One region of the Saccharopolyspora sp. 6M genome, then DNA from elsewhere that is predicted to be linked to it. Evidence: riboswitches for the same ligand, from Rfam matches in the RefSeq annotation. Region 1 holds a riboswitch; each other region holds the start of a gene.
What was found. Region 1 has a riboswitch for glycine ahead of gcvT (glycine cleavage system aminomethyltransferase GcvT). Riboswitches for the same ligand answer to the same signal wherever they lie in the genome.
Positions count from the first base shown of each region.

Region 1 (6,036 bases):
CTTGTGGGTGGTCGTGGTGACCACATCGGCATAGGGCAGCGGGCTCGGGTGCAGCCCGGCGGCGACCAGGCCGGCGAAGTGGGCCATGTCGACCATCAGGTAAGCACCGACCTCGTCGGCGATCTCGCGGAACCGCGCGAAGTCCAGCTGGCGCGGATAGGCCGACCAGCCCGCCACGATCAGCTTCGGCCGGTTCTCCCGCGCCAGGCGAGCCACCTCGTCCATGTCGACCCGGTGATCGTCCTCGCGCACGTGGTACGGCACCACGGTGTAGAGCTTGCCGGAGAAGTTGATGCGCATCCCGTGCGTCAAATGACCACCATGGGCCAGGTCCAAGCCCATGATCGTGTCACCCGGCGACAACAAGGCGTGCATCGCCGCGGCGTTGGCCTGCGCACCCGAATGCGGCTGCACGTTCGCGAACGACGCCCCGAACAACGCCTTCACCCGATCGATCGCCAACTGCTCGACCACGTCCACATGCTCACAACCACCGTAATAACGGCGGCCCGGGTAGCCCTCGGCGTACTTGTTCGTCAACACCGAACCCTGCGCCTGCAACACCGCCTGCGGCGCGAAGTTCTCCGACGCGATCATCTCCAACGTGTTCTGCTGACGACCCAGCTCCGCCCCCACAGCAGCGGCCACCTCCGGATCCACCACCGCAAGCCGGTCGTTGAACAGGTCCGGTGTCGACATGAGCAATTGCCTCCTGGTGTTCGATCTGGGCTGCGCCGGACGGGTCCGGCGCGGTCCGGTCAAGGTTTCGAGAGCCCGTTGCGGGCGTGTGTCAGGCCTTGCGGCGGTAGAACGGCAGTTCCACGACTTCGGCGTCGATGGACTTGCCGCGGATGTCGACCTGCACCGCGGTACCGGGCGCGCTGTGCGCGCGGTCCACGTAGGCCATCGCGATCGGGTGACCGAGCGTCGGGGACGGGGCGCCGCTGGTGATCTCGCCGATCTCGGCGCCGTCGGCGAGCACCGGGTAGCCGTGCCGGGGCGCGCGGCGCGCGTCGGTGCGCAGCCCCACCAGGGTGCGCTCCGTCGGAGCCGCCGCGACCTGCGCCAGCGCGGCCTTGCCGATGAAGTCACCGGGCTTGTCCAGCTTCACCACGCGCCCCAGGTTCGCGTGGAACGGGGTGAGCGAGGCGGACAGCTCGTTGCCGTACAGCGGCATGCCCGCCTCCAGCCGCAGCGTGTCGCGGCAGGACAGCCCCGCCGGGACCAGTCCGCGCTCGGCGCCGGAGTCGGTCAGCGCGCGCCACACCGCGGGCGCGTCCGCGGGGGAGGTGAACAGCTCGAAGCCGTCCTCGCCGGTGTAGCCCGTGCGCGCCAGCAGCACCTGCTTCCCGGCGACCTCGCTGGGATACCCGGCGTAGTACTTCACGGTGGACAGGTCGGTGCCGGTCAGCGGCGCCAAGATCGACACCGACTCCGGTCCCTGCACGGCGATCAGCGCGTACTCGTCGGAGACGTCGCGGTGCGCGGCGTCGAACCCGGCGATGCGCTCGGCGAGCTCGGCGGAGACCACGGCCGCGTTGGCCGCGTTGGCGACCACCAGGAACCGCTGCTCGTCCAGCCGGTAGACGATGAGGTCGTCGAGCACGCCGCCCTCGGTGTTGCACAGCATGGTGTAGCGGGCGCGACCCACCGTGATCGCGGACGCGTTCGCGACGAGCGCGTGGTCCAGCGCCGCGGCCGCCTCCGGGCCGCTGATCTCGATCTCGCCCATGTGCGAGAGGTCGAACAACCCGGCCGCGGTCCGCACCGCCTGGTGCTCGGCGGTGTCCCCCGAGTAGCGGACCGGCATCCGCCAGCCCGCGAAGTCGGTGAAGTGCGCGCCGAGGGACTCGTGGACCTCGTGCAGCGGTGTCCGTCGCGGAGCGGGGGGCGACGACGTCATGGTGCGGAACTCCTCCTGGTGGGCACCGATCACGTCCGAGGGGGACCGGTTGCGGCCACTTCCAGCAGAAACCATATCCGGGGTCCTCCGACGGCGATGGGCGCGGGCGTGCGCTGCCGGTCTCCCCGGAGTCATTGGCCTGAGAGTTTCACCGCGCACGAGGGCGGCTTGCACCGTGGGCGAGGGACACGGGTCCCTGCTTTTCTCCGTGATCGCCTGCTGTCGCGCGGTAGCGGGGCCTGAGAGTTTGGTGGGGAGGATTGCTCCTTCGGCGCTGCACCCAGGAATCGCATCCTGCACGGACCAGGGGCTCCTGGCGGGGCGCAGACTCTCCCGCACGACGTCGTCGGCGTTGTAGTCCGGTGTTGTGTTGTGCTCCGGAACGCTACGGAGATCACACAGCGCAGTCAACCGAACGTGAGCGTGATCCCGTCGCCGCGCGCGGAGTTCAGCGCTGCGGGAACAGCCGGGCGTGCTGGGCGCGGAGGCCGTCGACCAGCGCCCGCAGCGCCAGTTCGAAGCTGTCGTCGTCGATCTCGGCGGCGTGCTCGCGCAGCAGGTGGGCGCCGTGCAGGTGCGGGAACCGCTCGTCGTAGACCTCGGCGTCGTCGACGAACCCGCCCGCGAACGAGCCCATCGCCGCACCGAGCACCAGGAACTTGGTGGAGGCGCCGATCATCGTGGCGTACCGCTGCGGCCAGCCCGCGCTGGTCAGCCCGCCGTGCACGGCGTCGGCGCGGCGCAGCGAGGTCTCCCGGCGGGCCGGTCCGGACGCCATGAACGGCACCAGGTTGGGGTGGGCGGCGAGCGCGGCCCGGTAGGAGCGGGCCCAGCGGGTGAGGCCGGTGGGCCAGTCGATGTCGAACCCGCTGGTGTCGACGGTGCCCATCACGCCGTCGGCGACGTCGTGCAGCAGCGCTTCCTTGGTGGCCACGTGGTTGTAGAGCGAGGCGGCGCGGACGCCGAGGGAGTCGGCGAGCCTGCGCATGGACAGCGCTTCGAGGCCTTGGCCGTCGATGATCGCCAGCGCGTGTTCGCGGATGCGTTCGCGGGTGAGCTGGGGGCTCTTGGGTCTGCCCATGCCGCGCTCCTGCCTGCCGCCCGCTGCCGGTCGGCGCCCCCTCGGTGGGCGCCGTGCCCGTCCGCGTCCGCTGCGGATCGTGTCGATCAGTGTCCGGTGCGCGGCTCTTGCCGCGGTGCGCGGGGTGGTCCTAGAGTCCAAAACTAACGACGTTAGTCGTCAGGTGTCCAACGGCGGACGACCGTGCCGCCCGCACCGGCGACATCCTCACGGAGGTGGACGATGGTCAACGACGACGAGTCCCCGGAGCGGGTCGAGCCGCACACCACGCTGTCGCTCGCCTCGGTCCTCGCCGAGCCGGCGCGGCTGCGCCCGGCGCACCCCGCGGTCGTCGAGGGCGAGCAGCGGGTGACCTACGGCGAGCTGTGGGAGCAGGTCCGGGCGCACGCGGCCGCGCTGCGCGCTCGCGGGATCGAGCCGGGCGACCGGGTCGCGATCGTGGCGCCCAACGTGATCGATTTCGTGCGCGCCTACTACGCGGTGCTCACCGCGGGCGCGGTCGTGGTGCCGGTTCCGCTGCTGCTGGTCCCGGACGAGGCGGCGTACCTGCTGCGCAACTCCGGCGCGAAGCTCGTCGTCGGGCACACGAGCCAGCTGGCGCTCGCCGCCGAATCGGCGCGCCGCGCCGGCATCCCGCTGGTCTCGATCGGCCCGTCGGTGCCCGGCCCGGAGACCCCGGACTCGTTGAGCGAGGCGGCGGCCGCGGCCGAACCGGTCCGCTCCTTCGCCACCCGCGCGCCCGACGACCCCGCGGTGATCTTCTACACCAGCGGCACCACCGGCCGGCCGAAGGGCGCGGTGCTCACCCACCTGAACCTGGTGCTCAACGCGACGGTGAACGCCTTCGACGCCAACGACACCCGCCGCGAGGACCTGATCCTCGGCTGCCTGCCGCTGTTCCACGTCTTCGGGCAGACCGTCTCGCTGAACACCACGTTCCGGGCGGGCGCGACGCTGGTGCTGCAACCCAAGTTCGACCCGGCCGAGGCGCTGCGGCTCATCCGGGACCACCGCATCACCCAGCTCAACGGCGTGCCCACCATGTACATCCGGATGCTGGAGGCCGCCGGGGACGACGACGACCTGTCCTCGCTGCGGATGTGCGTGTCCGGTGGCGCGGCGCTGCCGGTGGCGGTGCTGGAGCGGTTCCAGCGGCGCTTCGGCGCCCCGATCCACGAGGGCTACGGGCTGTCCGAGACCTCGCCGACGGCCACCGTGAACCAGCCCGCGTTCGGGCCGCGCGCAGGCACCGTCGGGCACGCGCTGTGGGGCATCGACGTCGAGATCGCCGAACCGTCCGTGGAGGACCGGATCGAACTGCTGCCCGCCGGGGAGACCGGCGAGGTCGTGGTCCGCGGCCACAACGTGTTCGCCGGGTACCTGGACGACCCGGAGGCCACCTCGGCGGCGCTCGTCGACGGCTGGTTCCGCACCGGTGACATGGGCGTCAAGGACGCCGAGGGCTACCTGTCCATCGTGGACCGCAAGAAGGATCTGATCATCCGCAACGGCTACAACATCTACCCGCGCGAGGTGGAGGAGCTGCTGATCCGGCACCCCGCCGTCGCGCAGTGCGCGGTGATCGGCCTGCCCGACCCGGGGCGTGGCGAGGAGGTGTGCGCGGTCGTGGTGCCCGAACGCGGTGAGGACCCGGACGAGGCGCTGGGCAAGGCCATCATCGCCTGGGCCGCGGAGCAGACCGCGCACCACAAGTACCCGCGCCGCGTCGTGTTCGTCGACGAGCTGCCGCTGGGTCCCAGCCACAAGGTGCTCAAGCGGGAACTGCGCAGCCGCATCGCCGAATCCTCCTGACCCCCGACCTCGCCACACCGGCCTCGCCGAAAGGACCCGCCACCGATGGTCGACTTCTCCCTGTCCGAGACCGAACGCGACATCCGCGACTGGGTGCGCACGTTCGTGCAGCGCGAGCTGGTGCCGCTGGAGCCGGAGGTGCTGCGCCGCGAGCGCGACCACGAACGCGGCCTCACCCGCGAGGAGCTGGCCGAACTGCGCAAGAAGGCGCGCGACGCCGGGTTCTGGGGCGTGCAGACCCCCGAGGAGTACGGCGGGATGAATCTCTCCGCCGTGCTCACCGCGCTGATCGAGATCGAGCTGGGCCGCACCTTCGTGCCGTTCAGCTTCGGCGGCTACGCGGACAACATCCTCTACCACGCCAACGAGGAGCAGAAGCAGCGCTACCTGGTGCCCACCATCGAGGGCGAGCGCAAGTCCTGCTTCGCCATCACCGAGCCGGGGGCGGGTTCGGACGCCAAGAACCTCCGCACCACGGCCCGCAAGGACGGCGCGGAGTGGGTGATCGACGGGGAGAAGACGTTCATCACCGGCGGCATCGATGCCGACTTCACCATGGTCTTCGCCGTCACCGACAAGGAGAAGGGCGCCGACGGCGGCGTCACCTGCTTCCTCGCCGACCGGGACGCCGGCTGGAAGTCGGAGCCCATCGAGATCATGGGCGAGTGGGACCGCCAGCCCGCCGCGCTGGTCTTCGACGGCGTCCGGGTGCCGGAGGAGAACGTGCTCGGCGAGGTCGGCGGCGGTTTCAAGCTGGCCATGCAGTGGATCGGCCGCGGCCGCTACCTGTTGCCCGCCCGCGCCCTCGGCGGCTGCGAGCGGATGATGGAGATGTCGATGGACTACGCCCGCAACCGGCAGACGTTCGGGGCGCCCATCGCCGACCGGCAGGCCATCCAGTGGATGATCGCGGACTCGGCGGTGGAGATCGAGGCGCTGCGCTGGCTGGTGCTGCAGGCCGCGTGGCAGGTCGACCAGGGCGCCGACTCCCGGCACGCGCAGTCCATCGCGAAGCTCTACGGCGGCACCAGGGCGAACGAGATCGTGGACCGGATGCTGCAGATCCACGGCGGCATGGGCTACACCCGCGAGCTGCCCATCGAGCGCTGGTACCGGGACATCCGGCTGCTGCGCATCTTCGAGGGCACCGACGAGATCCAGCGCCGCACCATCGCCCGCAACCTGCTCAAGGGGCACGCCCAGGTCGGCGGGGTGCTCGGCTGATCCGGCGACGCGGCGG
Region 1 is NZ_JAIUJZ010000144.1:11,491-17,526, reverse strand. It holds partial or broken gene LCD31_RS19220 (serine hydroxymethyltransferase) at 1-699, opposite strand, end outside; gene gcvT (glycine cleavage system aminomethyltransferase GcvT) at 791-1,903, opposite strand; glycine riboswitch at 2,022-2,120, opposite strand; glycine riboswitch at 2,121-2,249, opposite strand; gene LCD31_RS19210 (TetR/AcrR family transcriptional regulator) at 2,352-2,984, opposite strand; gene LCD31_RS19205 (long-chain fatty acid--CoA ligase) at 3,207-4,796, shown strand; gene LCD31_RS19200 (acyl-CoA dehydrogenase family protein) at 4,842-6,020, shown strand.

Region 2 (6,036 bases), on a different contig from region 1:
ACCGACCGGGAGTCGGAGCCGGTGACGGCGATCCGCCCGTCGGGCAGCGGTTCGACCGCCAGCCCGGCCGCCTGCAGCGCGTTCACCAGCGCCTGCGGATCACCGGCCTGCACGAGCACCCGGTTGCGCTGCTGCGCTCGCAGCTGGTCCAGGTCGCCGTTGTAGACGCACTCGCCGCGGCTCACGATCACCACGTGGTCGACGGTGTGCTCCATCTCGCGCAGCAGGTGGCTGGAGACGAGCACGGTGCGCCCGGACGCGGCGAACGACTTCAGGAAGCCGCGCAGCCACGCGATGCCCTCCGGGTCGAGCCCGTTGGCGGGTTCGTCCAAGATCAGCACCTGCGGATCGCCGAGCAGCGCCGTGGCCAGCGCCAGCCGTTGCCGCATGCCCAGCGAGAACCCGCCCGCGGCCCGGTTCGCGGCGCCGGTCAGCCCGACGAGGTCCAAGGCGTGGTCGACCTGCTGGTCGGGCACGTTCATCGCCGCCGAATAGCAGCGCAGGTGGTTGCGCGCCGTGCGGGACGGGTGGAAGCTCTGCGCCTCCAGCACCGCCCCGACCACGGTGGCGGGGTTGCGCAGCTGCGCGAAGGGCACCCCGTTGACGGTGGCGGTTCCCGACGTCGGGTTCACCAGCCCCAGCACCATGCGCAGCGTCGTCGTCTTGCCGGATCCGTTCGGGCCGAGGAACCCGGTCACCACACCGGGGTGAACGGCGAAGCTGAGGTCGCGGACCGCGCTGACCGGCCCGAAGTTCTTGCTCAGGTTCTGCACCAGGATCCGGCCGCTGCCGTCGTGCACACGCTCCTCCATCGTCGCTCGGCCCCGCCGGGTGCTCGCGAGCGCGGGACGCGGACGATCACGCTCGGGCGCGGGGCCGGTCCCATCCTGCCTGACCGGCCCGCGCCGACAGGGAGGAGTTCGGAAATCAACCGGTCCCGTGCTGCGGCCAGGCGATGGGCCGTTCCGGCCCGGGCCGGCGCGCTGCGGTGGGCCGGCCGTCCTCGGGGCGGGGGGAGCGGTGGTGGCGGACCGGCGCGCTGCTCGGCCAGCGGCCGGTGGGCTGCCGCCCCTCGGCGTCCGGGTCGGGCTCGTCCGCCGGGCCGTGGCGGCCGGTCGGGGCGGCGGGCGCGGTGCGGTCGCCGATGAGGCCGCGGTGCACCATCAGCCACGACTCGCACGGCCAGCTGCGGCTGCGCACCGCGCCGGAGCAGGCGGGGCAGCGGCCGTCGGCATCCGGGTGGTGGGCCTCCAGCAGGGCCCGGAGCCCGCTGGTGAGGCGGTGCAGCTCTGACCTGGCGACCGGTAACAGCTCCTCGGTGCCGCCTTCGATGGCCACCCGCTCCAGCCGGGCCAGCCGGTCCAGGACGGCCTCCCGCATCTTCGCGTCGTCCACGTGCCACTCCCCGCGTCGTACGGTCATCGCGCGCGCTGATCGGGGCGGAGAACGCGGGCCCCGGTGGCGCCCGCGACGAGCACCGCCGCAGATCGCCGCGGCTTGGCGCACTCCCATCGGCAGCTCACCCGGCCGACTGCACCGAACTCACTCGGTCGAGTGGACTTCCGGTTGTGGCGGGGAACCGGGCGTTCGTCACGCTGCGCACGTCGGAAATCAAGCGTTCGTGTCCTACACTGGGACCTGGCGGCCTGCTCCCGGTGACCCCCAGGCCGGTTGAGCGGGCCGCCCTCTAACCCCTTCCGGGGTCTTCTCACCTCCGCGAGTGAAACTCGCCGGTCTCGCCGCGCAGTGGTCTCGGATGGTCTCGCGGTTGCGGATCCGCTCAGACCAGCACCGCGTCCGGGGCCGTGCTCGGCAGCCCGTGCGCCAGCGCCACCGCCTCGCTCACCAGCAGCCCGCCGTGCGCGTTCAAGCCCCTGGCCAGCGCCGCATCCGCCCGGCACGCCGCCCGCCAGCCCTGATCGGCGATCCGCAGCACGTACGGCAACGTCACGTTCGTCAACGCGTACGTCGAGGTGTTCGGCACCGCGCCCGGCATGTTCGCCACGCAGTAGAACACCGAACCGTGCACCCGGAACGTCGGATCCTCGTGCGTCGTCGGCCGCGAATCCTCGAAGCACCCGCCCTGGTCGATCGCCACGTCCACCAGCACGCTGCCCGGCTTTGACCGCGCCACCAGCTCGTTCGACACCAGCTTCGGCGTCTTCGCACCCGGCACCAGCACCGCGCCGATCACCAGGTCCGCCGCCCGCACCGCCGACTCCACCGCGTACGCGTTCGACGTCACCGTGCGGATCGCGCCCCCATGCGCCGCGTCGATCTCCCGCAGCCGGTCCACGTCGGTGTCCAGCACCTGCACCTGGGCGCCCATGCCCGACGCCACCCGCGCCGCGTTCAACCCGGCCACCCCGCCGCCGATCACCACCACCCGCGCAGGCGGTACTCCGGGCACGCCGCCCGGCAGCACACCGCGACCACCCTGCGGGGTCAGCAGCGCCTGCGCGCCGACCTGCGGGGCGAGCCTGCCCGCGACCTCGCTCATCGGCGCCAGCAGCGGCAACCCGCCGCGCGCCGTCTGCACCGTCTCGTAGGCGAGAGCCGTCACCTCGGCGCGCAGCAACTCGTCCGTCAACTCCGCCGACGCCGCCAAGTGCAGGTAGGTGAACAGCACCTGGCCCGCCCGCAGCCGCGGGAACTCCTCGGCCACCGGCTCCTTCACCTTCAGCACCAGCTCGCCCTCGGCCCACGCGTCCGCCGCGGACGGCACGATCGTCGCGCCCGCCGCCGCGTAGTCCTCGTCGGGTATCGACGAACCGAGCCCGGCGCCGGCCTCCACGAACACCGCGTGCCCCCGCGCGGCCAGCTCGTGCACCCCTGCCGGGGCCCCCGCCACCCGGTACTCGTGGTTCTTCACCTCACGCGGCACTGCGACCTTCACCCGGTCCGCCTCCCGACCCCACGACCGAACACCGACCCCAGCATCATCCGCCCGGCGCCCGCACCCCGCCGCGAGGAAGGGAACCTTCCTGTCACCGGTGACAGGAAGGTTCCCTTCCTCGCTGTGATCCGGGCGGCTGGGCGTTGACACCCGCCCACGTCCGTTTATCGTTGCCGGGCACGACCACAACCGCACAGCGCCGCAGAACCCGAGCGGGAGAGACCCTGCGCAACGCAGGGCGCCGAAGGAGCAAACCCTCCCCGCAAAACTCTCAGGCACCCATGACCGCTCGGGCGAGGCCACTCTGGAAAGCGCGCGCCCCGGCGCCGCACCCACGGTGCAAGCCGCGAACCACCGCGGCGAAGCTCTCAGGTCCCGAAACAGAGGGGGAGGCCCGCGAACCCAGGGCACACCCGTGCCCGCGATGGTGAGGAGCCTCCATGTCCCTGCCCGAACGGCTGCGCTACACCGAAGAGCACGAGTGGATCGAGGACCGCGGCGACCTGGTGCGCATCGGCATCACCCCGTACGCGGCCCAAGCGCTCGGCGACATCGTCTACGTGCAGCTGCCCGAGGTGGGCGAGCGGATCGAATCCGGCGCCTCCTGCGGTGAGCTGGAATCGACCAAGTCCGTCAGCGACCTGTTCGCGCCCGTGACCGGCGAGGTCGTCGCCGTCAACGCGGCCGCCGCCGACGACCCCGCGGTGATCGGCTCTGATCCGTTCGGCGAGGGCTGGCTGCTCGAAGTGCGTGCCGAGCAGACCGGTGCTGTGCTCACGGCCCAGGAGTACGCCCAGTTCACCGGTGGTGAGTAGGCCGGGGCTGAGGGGGGCGGAGCTGTGACGATCAGCGTCTTCGACCTCTTCTCGGTGGGCATCGGCCCGTCGAGTTCGCACACCGTCGGCCCGATGCGGGCGGCGCGGATGTTCACCGCGCGGCTGCAGGACGACGGTCTGCTCGGTCAGGTCGACAAGGTGAAGGCCGAGCTGTTCGGTTCGCTCGGCGCGACGGGGCACGGCCACGGCAGCCCCAAGGCGGTGCTGCTCGGCCTGGAAGGGCACGACCCGGAGACGGTCGACCCGGCCGCCGTCGCACAACGGGTGGAGACGATCCGCGCCGACGGCAGGTTGTTGCTGGCGGGGGAGCGCGACATCCGGTTCTCGGTGGACCGCGACCTGGTGATGCACCGGCGCAGGTCGCTGCCGCTGCACCCCAACGGGATGCGGTTCGCGGCGTTCGGCGCAGGTGGGGAACTGCGGTCCGCGGTGTACTACTCCGTCGGCGGCGGATTCGTCGTCGACGACGAGGCCGCCGGCACCGACCGGATCAAGCCGGACGAGACGCCGGTGCGCCACCCGTTCCGCACCGGCGACGAACTGCTCGCCCGGGTCGCCGAATCCGGCTCCCGGATCAGCGACGTCATGTTCGACAACGAGCTGTCCTGGCGCTCCGCCGAGGACGTCCGCGCCCGGCTGCTGCACATCTGGTCCGTGATGCAGGAGTGCGTCGACAACGGGTGCCGCAACGACGGGGAACTTCCCGGCGGGCTGCGGGTGAAGCGGCGCGCCGCCGCGCTGCGGGCGAACCTCGGCGAGCAGGACGACGCCATGGAATGGCTCACCCTGTTCGCGCTCGCGGTCAACGAGGAGAACGCGGCAGGCGGACGGGTCGTCACCGCGCCCACCAACGGTGCCGCCGGCATCGTTCCCGCGGTGCTGCACTACTACGTGCGCTTCGTGCCGGGGGCGAACGAGCAGGGCGTCATCCGGTTCCTGCTCGCCGCCGGTGCCATCGGGGTGCTGTTCAAGGAGAACGCGTCGATCTCCGGTGCCGAGGTCGGCTGCCAGGGCGAAGTCGGTTCGGCCTGCTCGATGGCGGCCGCCGGGCTCGCCGAGGCGATGGGCGCGACGCCGTGGCAGGTGGAGAACGCCGCCGAGATCGCGATGGAGCACAACCTCGGCCTCACCTGCGACCCCATCGGCGGGCTGGTGCAGATCCCGTGCATCGAGCGCAACGCCGTCGCCGCGGTCAAGGCCGTCACGGCGACGCGGATGGCGCTGCGCGGCGACGGCAGCCACTTCGTGTCGCTCGACAAGGTGATCAAGACGATGCGGGAGACCGGGCGCGACATGAAGGTCAAGTACAAGGAGACCGCTCGCGGGGGGCTCGCGGTGAACGTCATCGAGTGCTGAGAGCGCTTCGCCCGCCCGGCGCTCGAAACCGCGCGGGGCGGTGGGAGCAGGGGAACCTTCCTGTCACGTCGCAGGCGTGGACCACCGGCGTGGGTCGATGCGAGCGGGGGAACCTTCCTGTCACCGGTGCGATGAGGGGAACCTTCCTGTCACGCTCGGCCTCGTCCGGAGCCGTGGTGGCCGGTGTGGTGGAGTGCGGCGGTGGTGTTCCGGCGGGCCGCGCGGTGGTGGTTCCGGATGACGGGGAGGTTCCCTTGCAGAATTTAGGATGCGCACAACTCAGTTGCGCGCAACTTGAATTAGGGCTAATGTCGGCCACGTGCAGGAGGCGGGGATGAGCGCGGACTCGGCGCTGTCGCTGGACCAGCAGGTGTGCTTCGCGCTCTACAGCGCGTCGCGCTCCTTCACCAACCTGTACCGGCCGTTCCTCGACGAGCTGGGACTGACCTACCCGCAATACCTGGTGATGCTGGTGCTCTGGGAACACGACTCGCTGGCGGTCAAGGACCTCGGGGCGATGCTCAAGCTGGACTCCGGGACGCTGTCGCCGCTGCTGAAACGGCTCGAAGCGAGCGGACTGGTGGACCGGCGGCGCAGCACCCGCGACGAGCGGTCCGTCGAGATCGGACTGACCGAGCGGGGGCGGGAGCTGCGGCAGCACGCCGAGCAGATCCCGAACCGGGTGCTCGCCGCCAGCGGCATGGAACTCGAGGAGGTGCTGGCGCTGCGCTCCACGCTGCACCGGCTCACCGCCAACGTGGACCAGGCCGCGCACCGGGCCAGGGCCGCCGTCGCCGACGGCGTCCCCATCACCGACGAACTCCTGCGCGGGACCACGACACAAGGAGACTGAGATGGCAGCGTTGTACACCGCCGAAGCGACCGCGACCGGCGAAGGGCGCGGCGGCCGCACCCGCTCCTCCGACGGAGTGCTCGACCTCGACCTGG
Region 2 is NZ_JAIUJZ010000081.1:9,371-15,406, forward strand. It holds gene LCD31_RS12820 (ABC transporter ATP-binding protein) at 1-812, opposite strand, end outside; gene LCD31_RS12825 (hypothetical protein) at 928-1,422, opposite strand; gene ald (alanine dehydrogenase) at 1,781-2,896, opposite strand; glycine riboswitch at 3,100-3,194, shown strand; gene gcvH (glycine cleavage system protein GcvH) at 3,337-3,711, shown strand; gene LCD31_RS12840 (L-serine ammonia-lyase) at 3,736-5,088, shown strand; gene LCD31_RS12845 (MarR family winged helix-turn-helix transcriptional regulator) at 5,423-5,941, shown strand; gene LCD31_RS12850 (organic hydroperoxide resistance protein) at 5,943-6,036, shown strand, end outside.
Region 2: linked by a shared signal. The riboswitch ahead of gcvH (glycine cleavage system protein GcvH) and the one ahead of gcvT (glycine cleavage system aminomethyltransferase GcvT) in region 1 are both predicted to bind glycine.

Region 3 (6,036 bases), on a different contig from region 1:
TGCACCAGCCCGCACACCTGTTCCACGGTGTCCTCGTACACGCCGTGCGTGGACGGATAGGTGATCATGATGGCGGCGAGGTCGTCGCGGTGCTGGTCGACGACTTCGCGCAGGTGGTCGAGCTCGATGTTGCCCTGGTCGTCGCAGCGCACCACGACCACGCGCAGCCCGGCCATCACGGCGCTGGCCGCGTTGGTGCCGTGCGCGCTCGCCGGGATCAGGCACACGTCCCGCGCCGCCGCACCACGGCTGTGGTGGTAGGCGCGGATGGCCAGCAGCCCGGCGAACTCGCCCTGGCTGCCCGCGTTCGGCTGCAGGCTCACCGAGTGGTACCCGGTGATCTCGGCCAGCCAGCGCTCCAGGTCGTGCACGATCTCCAGCAGGCCGGTGGCGTCCTGGGCGGGCGCGAACGGGTGGAGCTCGGCGAACTCCGGCCAGGTGATCGGCTCCATCTCCGCGGTCGCGTTGAGCTTCATCGTGCAGGAGCCCAGCGGGATCATGCTGCGGTCCAGCGCCACGTCCGAATCGGACAGGCTGCGCAGGTAGCGCAGCAGCGAGGTCTCCGAGCGGTGCGCGTGGAACACCGGGTGCGTCATGTACTCGGAGGTGCGCAGCAGCGCGGTCGGCAGCGCGTCGTCGGTCTCGGCGTCCAGCTCGTCGATGCCGGCCAGCGAACCCCCGGCGATGCCGAACGCCTCCGCGACCCGCACCAGCGCTTCCCGGGTGGTGGTCTCGTCGCAGCTGACGCCGACGTGGTCGTCGTCGATGTGGCGCAGGTTGATGCCGCCGTCCCGCGCGGCGCGGACCACCTCGGCGGCCCGGCCGGGGACCTCGGCGACGAGGGTGTCGAAGAACTCGGCGTGCACGATGCGCACCCCGCCGCGGCGCAGCCGCTCGGCCAGCACCGCCGCCATCCGGTGCGCCCGCTTCGCGATGGCCCGCAGCCCGGCGGGACCGTGGTACACGCCGTACATGCCCGCCACCACGGCGAGCAGCACCTGGGCGGTGCAGATGTTGCTGGTGGCCTTCTCCCGGCGGATGTGCTGCTCGCGGGTCTGCAGCGCCAGCCGGTAGGCCTGGTTCCCGTCCGCGTCGACGCTCACCCCGACCAGCCGGCCGGGCAGCTGCCGCTCGATGCCCTTGCGCACCGCCATGTAACCGGCGTGCGGGCCGCCGAAGCCCATCGGGACGCCGAAGCGCTGCGTCGTGCCCACCACCACGTCCGCGCCCAGCTCACCGGGAGCGCGCAGCACCGTCAGCGCGAGCAGGTCGGCGCTGACCACCACCATGCCGCCGCGCTCGTGCACCTCGTCGATGACCGCCTGGTGGTCGCGGACCGCTCCGGACGCACCCGGGTAGGCCAGCAGCGCCCCGAAGAACTCGCCGTCCGGCAGCGCCGACGCGCCCGCGGACAGGTCCGCCACCACGACCTCGATGCCCAGCGGTTCCGCCCGCGTGCGCAGCACCGCGAGGGTCTGCGGCAGCACGTCGGCGTCCACCACGAACCGCGGCGACTTGGCCCGGCCCGCGCGGCGCACCAGCGTCATGCCCTCGGCCGCCGCGGTGGCCTCGTCGAGCATCGACGAGTTCGCGACCGGCACGCCGGTCAGGTCGGCCACCATGGTCTGGAAGTTCAGCAGCGCTTCGAGCCTGCCCTGCGAGATCTCCGGCTGGTACGGCGTGTACGCCGTGTACCAGGCGGGGCTCTCCAGCACGTTGCGCCGGATCACCGGCGGCGTGATCGTCGGGTAGTAGCCCAGGCCGATCATCTCGGTGTGCGGGCTGTTCAGCCTGGCCAGGTCGCGCAGCTGCTGGAGCGCCTCGGCTTCGGTGGCCGGTTCCGGCAACGCCAGCTGCAGGTCCCGCTCGCGGATGCCGTCGGGCACCGCCGACTGCCCCAGCTCCTCCAGCGAGCCGACGCCGATCACGTCGAGCATCCGGGCCAGCTCAGCGGGCAGCGGCCCGACATGGCGGTCGGCGAACGGAGTGCCGTGTTCCAGGGCGGCCAGCGGGATACGGTCTTCGGTCGTCATCGCCACACCTCATTCATCGCGACGGACAGGGCGGCAGCACGTGTGCTGCTCTCCCCCTCTGTCACTGTCCGCGACGCGAACGCCTGAGAGCTTCACCCGGTCCGTGGACCGGACTTGCACCGTCGGCGGGGAACCACGTCGGTGGTCCCGCTTTCCAGAGGTATCTCGCCCGTGCGGTCCAGCAGGCCTGAGAGGTTGTCGGGGAGGGTTTGCTCCTTCGGCGCCGCCGCTGACCAGGTCAACGGCGAACTCTCCCGCGCGGGGTCGGCGATGCACAGCAGCTTACCCGATCCGGTGACGGCCGAACGGTGCGATCTTCATCCCGCCCGATCATCCCAGCGGCACGGGGCGTGACATCGACGGGCGGTGACCCGACGGCCGCGGGCGCCAGGACGGCCTGGCCGGATCCGCCGACAGCCCGCGCACGGCGAGCGGGACCGGATAGACCGATCGGCGCCTGCGCCCGACGGGCGGGACCAGAACAGGCCGAACGGTGGCCCGCGCACGGCGAGAGCGGCCGATCGGGTCGATAGGTGGCCCTCGCACCTGCTGGCGGCAAGACCGCCGGACCCGCGCCGGACGGCACGGCGGCCACGGCGGGCCTAGCGCGCCTCGGCGATCAGCCGATGCGGCGGTCCCGGCGCCGCGACAGCTCGTCGGCGACCGGCTCGTCCGGCTCGGCACCGTCGGCGCGCTCGGCGGGGAACTCGTGGATGGTGCCGGTGATCTCGCGCATCGCACCGCTGACCGCGATGCCGAACACGCCCTGGCCACCCTGCAGCAGGTCCACGACCTCCTCGGCGGAGGTGCACTCGTAGACCGTCGTGCCGTCGCTGAACAGCGTGATGCGGGCCAGGTCCTCCACCCCGCGGTGGCGCAGGTGCTCGACCGCGACCCGGATGTTGTGCAACGAGACCCCGGTGTCCAGCAGCCGCTTGACGACCTTGAGCACCAGGATGTCCTTGAACGAGTACAGCCGCTGCGACCCGGAACCGGCGGCGCCGCGGATCGACGGCCCGACCAGCTTGGTGCGCGCCCAGTAGTCCAGCTGCCGGTAGGTGATCCCGGCGATCTGGCACGCCGCGGGGCCGCGGTAGCCGACGAGCTCGTCCGGCAGCGCGGTCTCCGGGAACGGCTTCGACCCCTCCGCGGCGGCATCCTCGCCAGGTGCTCGCTCCACCACGCCTGCCTCCCTCCGCCCGGCCGAAGCCGGCGAACCACCGAACCCGGCTCGTCGCATGATCACCACCCGAGCGCGAGGACGATCATGGAACCGGGGGTTTGACCTTCCCCGACCTGGAAAATCACATCGGGGCGATTCGCGCACTCCGAAGGTAAGCCCGCCCGGTGGGCGGGTCAACGCGACGCGCGGGGACGCCCGCCCACCCCGGGTGTGACGCACGCCCCGCCTTCGCGCACGCACCGCACCCGAAGCCGCACCCGCGCGGGCCCCGACATGCGAAAGGGACTCCCGGTGCGAGCTGCACCAGGAGCCCCCTCACGACGACGCGGGCGGCGGGGCGGGTCGTGCGCCCGCCCGCCGCGATCAGGTGTCCGCGCCGCGGAAGTCCTCCGGCGAGACCGAGTCCAGGAACTCCCGGAACTTCTCGACCTCGTCCTCCTGCTCGTCCGGGATGATCAACCCGGCTTCGTCCAGCACCGATTCGTCGGCGTGGATCGGCACCCCGATCCGCAACGCCAGCGCCACCGAGTCGCTCGGCCGCGCCGAGACCCGCACGTCCCCGTCGAAGATGAGCTCGGCGAAGAACGTGCCCTCCTGCAGGTCGGTGATCCGCACCTGCTCCAGGTCCCGCCCGAGGGCGCCGATGACGTCCTTGAGCAGGTCGTGGGTGAGGGGTCTGGCGGGTCGCACCCCCTGCTGCTCCAGCGCGATCGCGGTGGCCTCCACCGATCCGATCCAGATCGGCAGGTACCGCTCGCCCTCGGTCTCGCGCAGCAGCAGGATCGGCTGGTTGGCTGGTAGTTCCACTCGCACGCCGACGACGCGCATTTCGCTGCTCATCGACACATCGCCTCCTCCAGCGCGCCGAAGCGTGACATCCTTGGTCGAGGATCGCGCACCGACGCCTCTGACGCTACCCGCGATACGGCGGACACGCCGACCTCCGGCCGTCGTCCCCGCCCGGATTTTCCGCTCGGTGGACGGCTTTTCCGGCTCGTTCCCGGCCTCGCACCGACGGTGTCGCCGGTACCGGGCCTTTCCGTTGTCCGCCCCGGGCCGGGGCGGTCGTTGACGCCGTTGCGCACCGGTTCCGCGGCACCCGCAGGTGCTCACCGGACGCGATTCCCGCGACGTTTCCGCCGCGGACCGCCCCGGATCCGGGCGCCCGGCACCCGGGAGGGCGCCGACCGCTCGCGACGCGAACGATGTCCCCCGTCACGATACACCGCAGCACATCCCGCAGAACCCGTTCCGGAGTGCGGGAACCACCGGCTCGAAGATCGCTCGCAACGATCACCGCCGAGAACGATCGGGGCGGCGCCGGATGGCGTCGCCCCGATGCGCTCTGTCCGCGGAACGTCCGGCTCAGCGGCCCTGATCGTCGATGGGACCGGTCAGGAACACCAACCGGAACTTCCCGATCTGCACCTCGTCGCCGTTGGCCAGCACCGAGGTGTCCACCGGTTCCCGGTTGACGTAGGTGCCGTTGAGGCTGCCGACGTCGACGACGACGAAGTCGTTGCCCTCTCGCCGGAACTCGGCGTGCCGACGGGACACCGTCACGTCGTCGAGGAAGATGTCGCTGTCCGGGTGGCGTCCGGCGCTGGTGGTCTCCCTGTCGAGCAGGAACCGCGACCCGGCGTTCGGGCCGCGCTTGACCACCAGCAGGGCAGCCCCGGCGGGCAGCGCGTCGGCCCCGGAGGCCGCTGGCTCCGGGGTCGCACTCTCGGTGCTCTCCGGCTCCGAGAGGAACGGCCTGAAGACCGAGGTGGTCTCCGGTGACTGCTCCGGCGGAACGCCGCCGGGCCCGTCGTTCTGGCTCACCTGAGCTCTCCTCTGCGCGGATGGGTCGTGCAAGTGCGTTCAAACGTACCGTGCCGTCGCAGGCCGCAGACGCGGGACTCCCACCTCACGCCGTTCGCGAACCCGAGATCAACGATCATCCCTGGTTGATGATGCCTTGGTAGTCGCTCTCGCTGAGCAGTCCGTCGATCGCGGCCGGGTCCGAGAGCTTGATCTCGATCATCCAGCCGTCGCCGAACGGGTCGGAGTTGACCAGCTCCGGCTCCTGGTCGAGCTTGTCGTTGCGGGCGACGATCTCCCCCGCCAGCGGGGCGTAGATGTCGGAGACGCTCTTGGTCGACTCCACCTCGCCGATGCCGCCACCGGCCTCGACGGTCTCGCCCACCTCGGGCAGCTGCACGAACACCACGTCACCGAGCTGCTGCTGGGCGTAGTCGGTGATCCCGATGCGCGCGGTGTCGTCGCCGGTGCGCCGCACCCACTCGTGCTCCTGGGTGTACTTGATCCCGTCCGGGGCCACTGGGGTCCCGCCTTCCTCGTCGTGCCGTGGGCGGGGCGAGGTGCCGCCGCACCCGCGCGATGATCGCCACGGGCCAGGCGAGCCTAGGTCGGGGCCGCTCCCGGCCGCAAGGCGGCCGAGCGTGATCGGATCGGCACCGGCCGGACCTGGAACGATCAGGTCTTCAGCGTGCGGGCCGCGCGCACCGCGGCGATCACCTGCACCAGGTACAGCGCCCCCGCCCAGACGTACAGCGCGCCGCCCCAGCAGGTGAACGCGTAGGCGATCGGCCGCGCCACGCCCGCGAACGCGAAGTCCTCCTGCACGAGCAGCAGCAGCGGGAACGCGTACATCAGGCAGAACGTGGCGGCCTTGCCGAGGTAGTGCACCTCCGGCGGCTCGAACCCGTGCCAGCGCAGCACCGGCAGGCACAGGGTGAGGACCACGTCGCGGCCGATGAGCGCGGCCGCGGCCCACCACGGGATCACGTCGCGGAGCACGAACGCGACGAGGGTGGC
Region 3 is NZ_JAIUJZ010000057.1:4,952-10,987, reverse strand. It holds gene gcvP (aminomethyl-transferring glycine dehydrogenase) at 1-2,033, opposite strand, end outside; glycine riboswitch at 2,198-2,300, opposite strand; gene LCD31_RS09550 (MerR family transcriptional regulator) at 2,653-3,273, opposite strand; gene LCD31_RS09545 (bifunctional nuclease family protein) at 3,580-4,056, opposite strand; gene garA (glycogen accumulation regulator GarA) at 4,582-5,040, opposite strand; gene gcvH (glycine cleavage system protein GcvH) at 5,156-5,539, opposite strand; gene LCD31_RS09530 (CDP-alcohol phosphatidyltransferase family protein) at 5,695-6,036, opposite strand, start outside.
Region 3: linked by a shared signal. The riboswitch ahead of gcvP (aminomethyl-transferring glycine dehydrogenase) and the one ahead of gcvT (glycine cleavage system aminomethyltransferase GcvT) in region 1 are both predicted to bind glycine.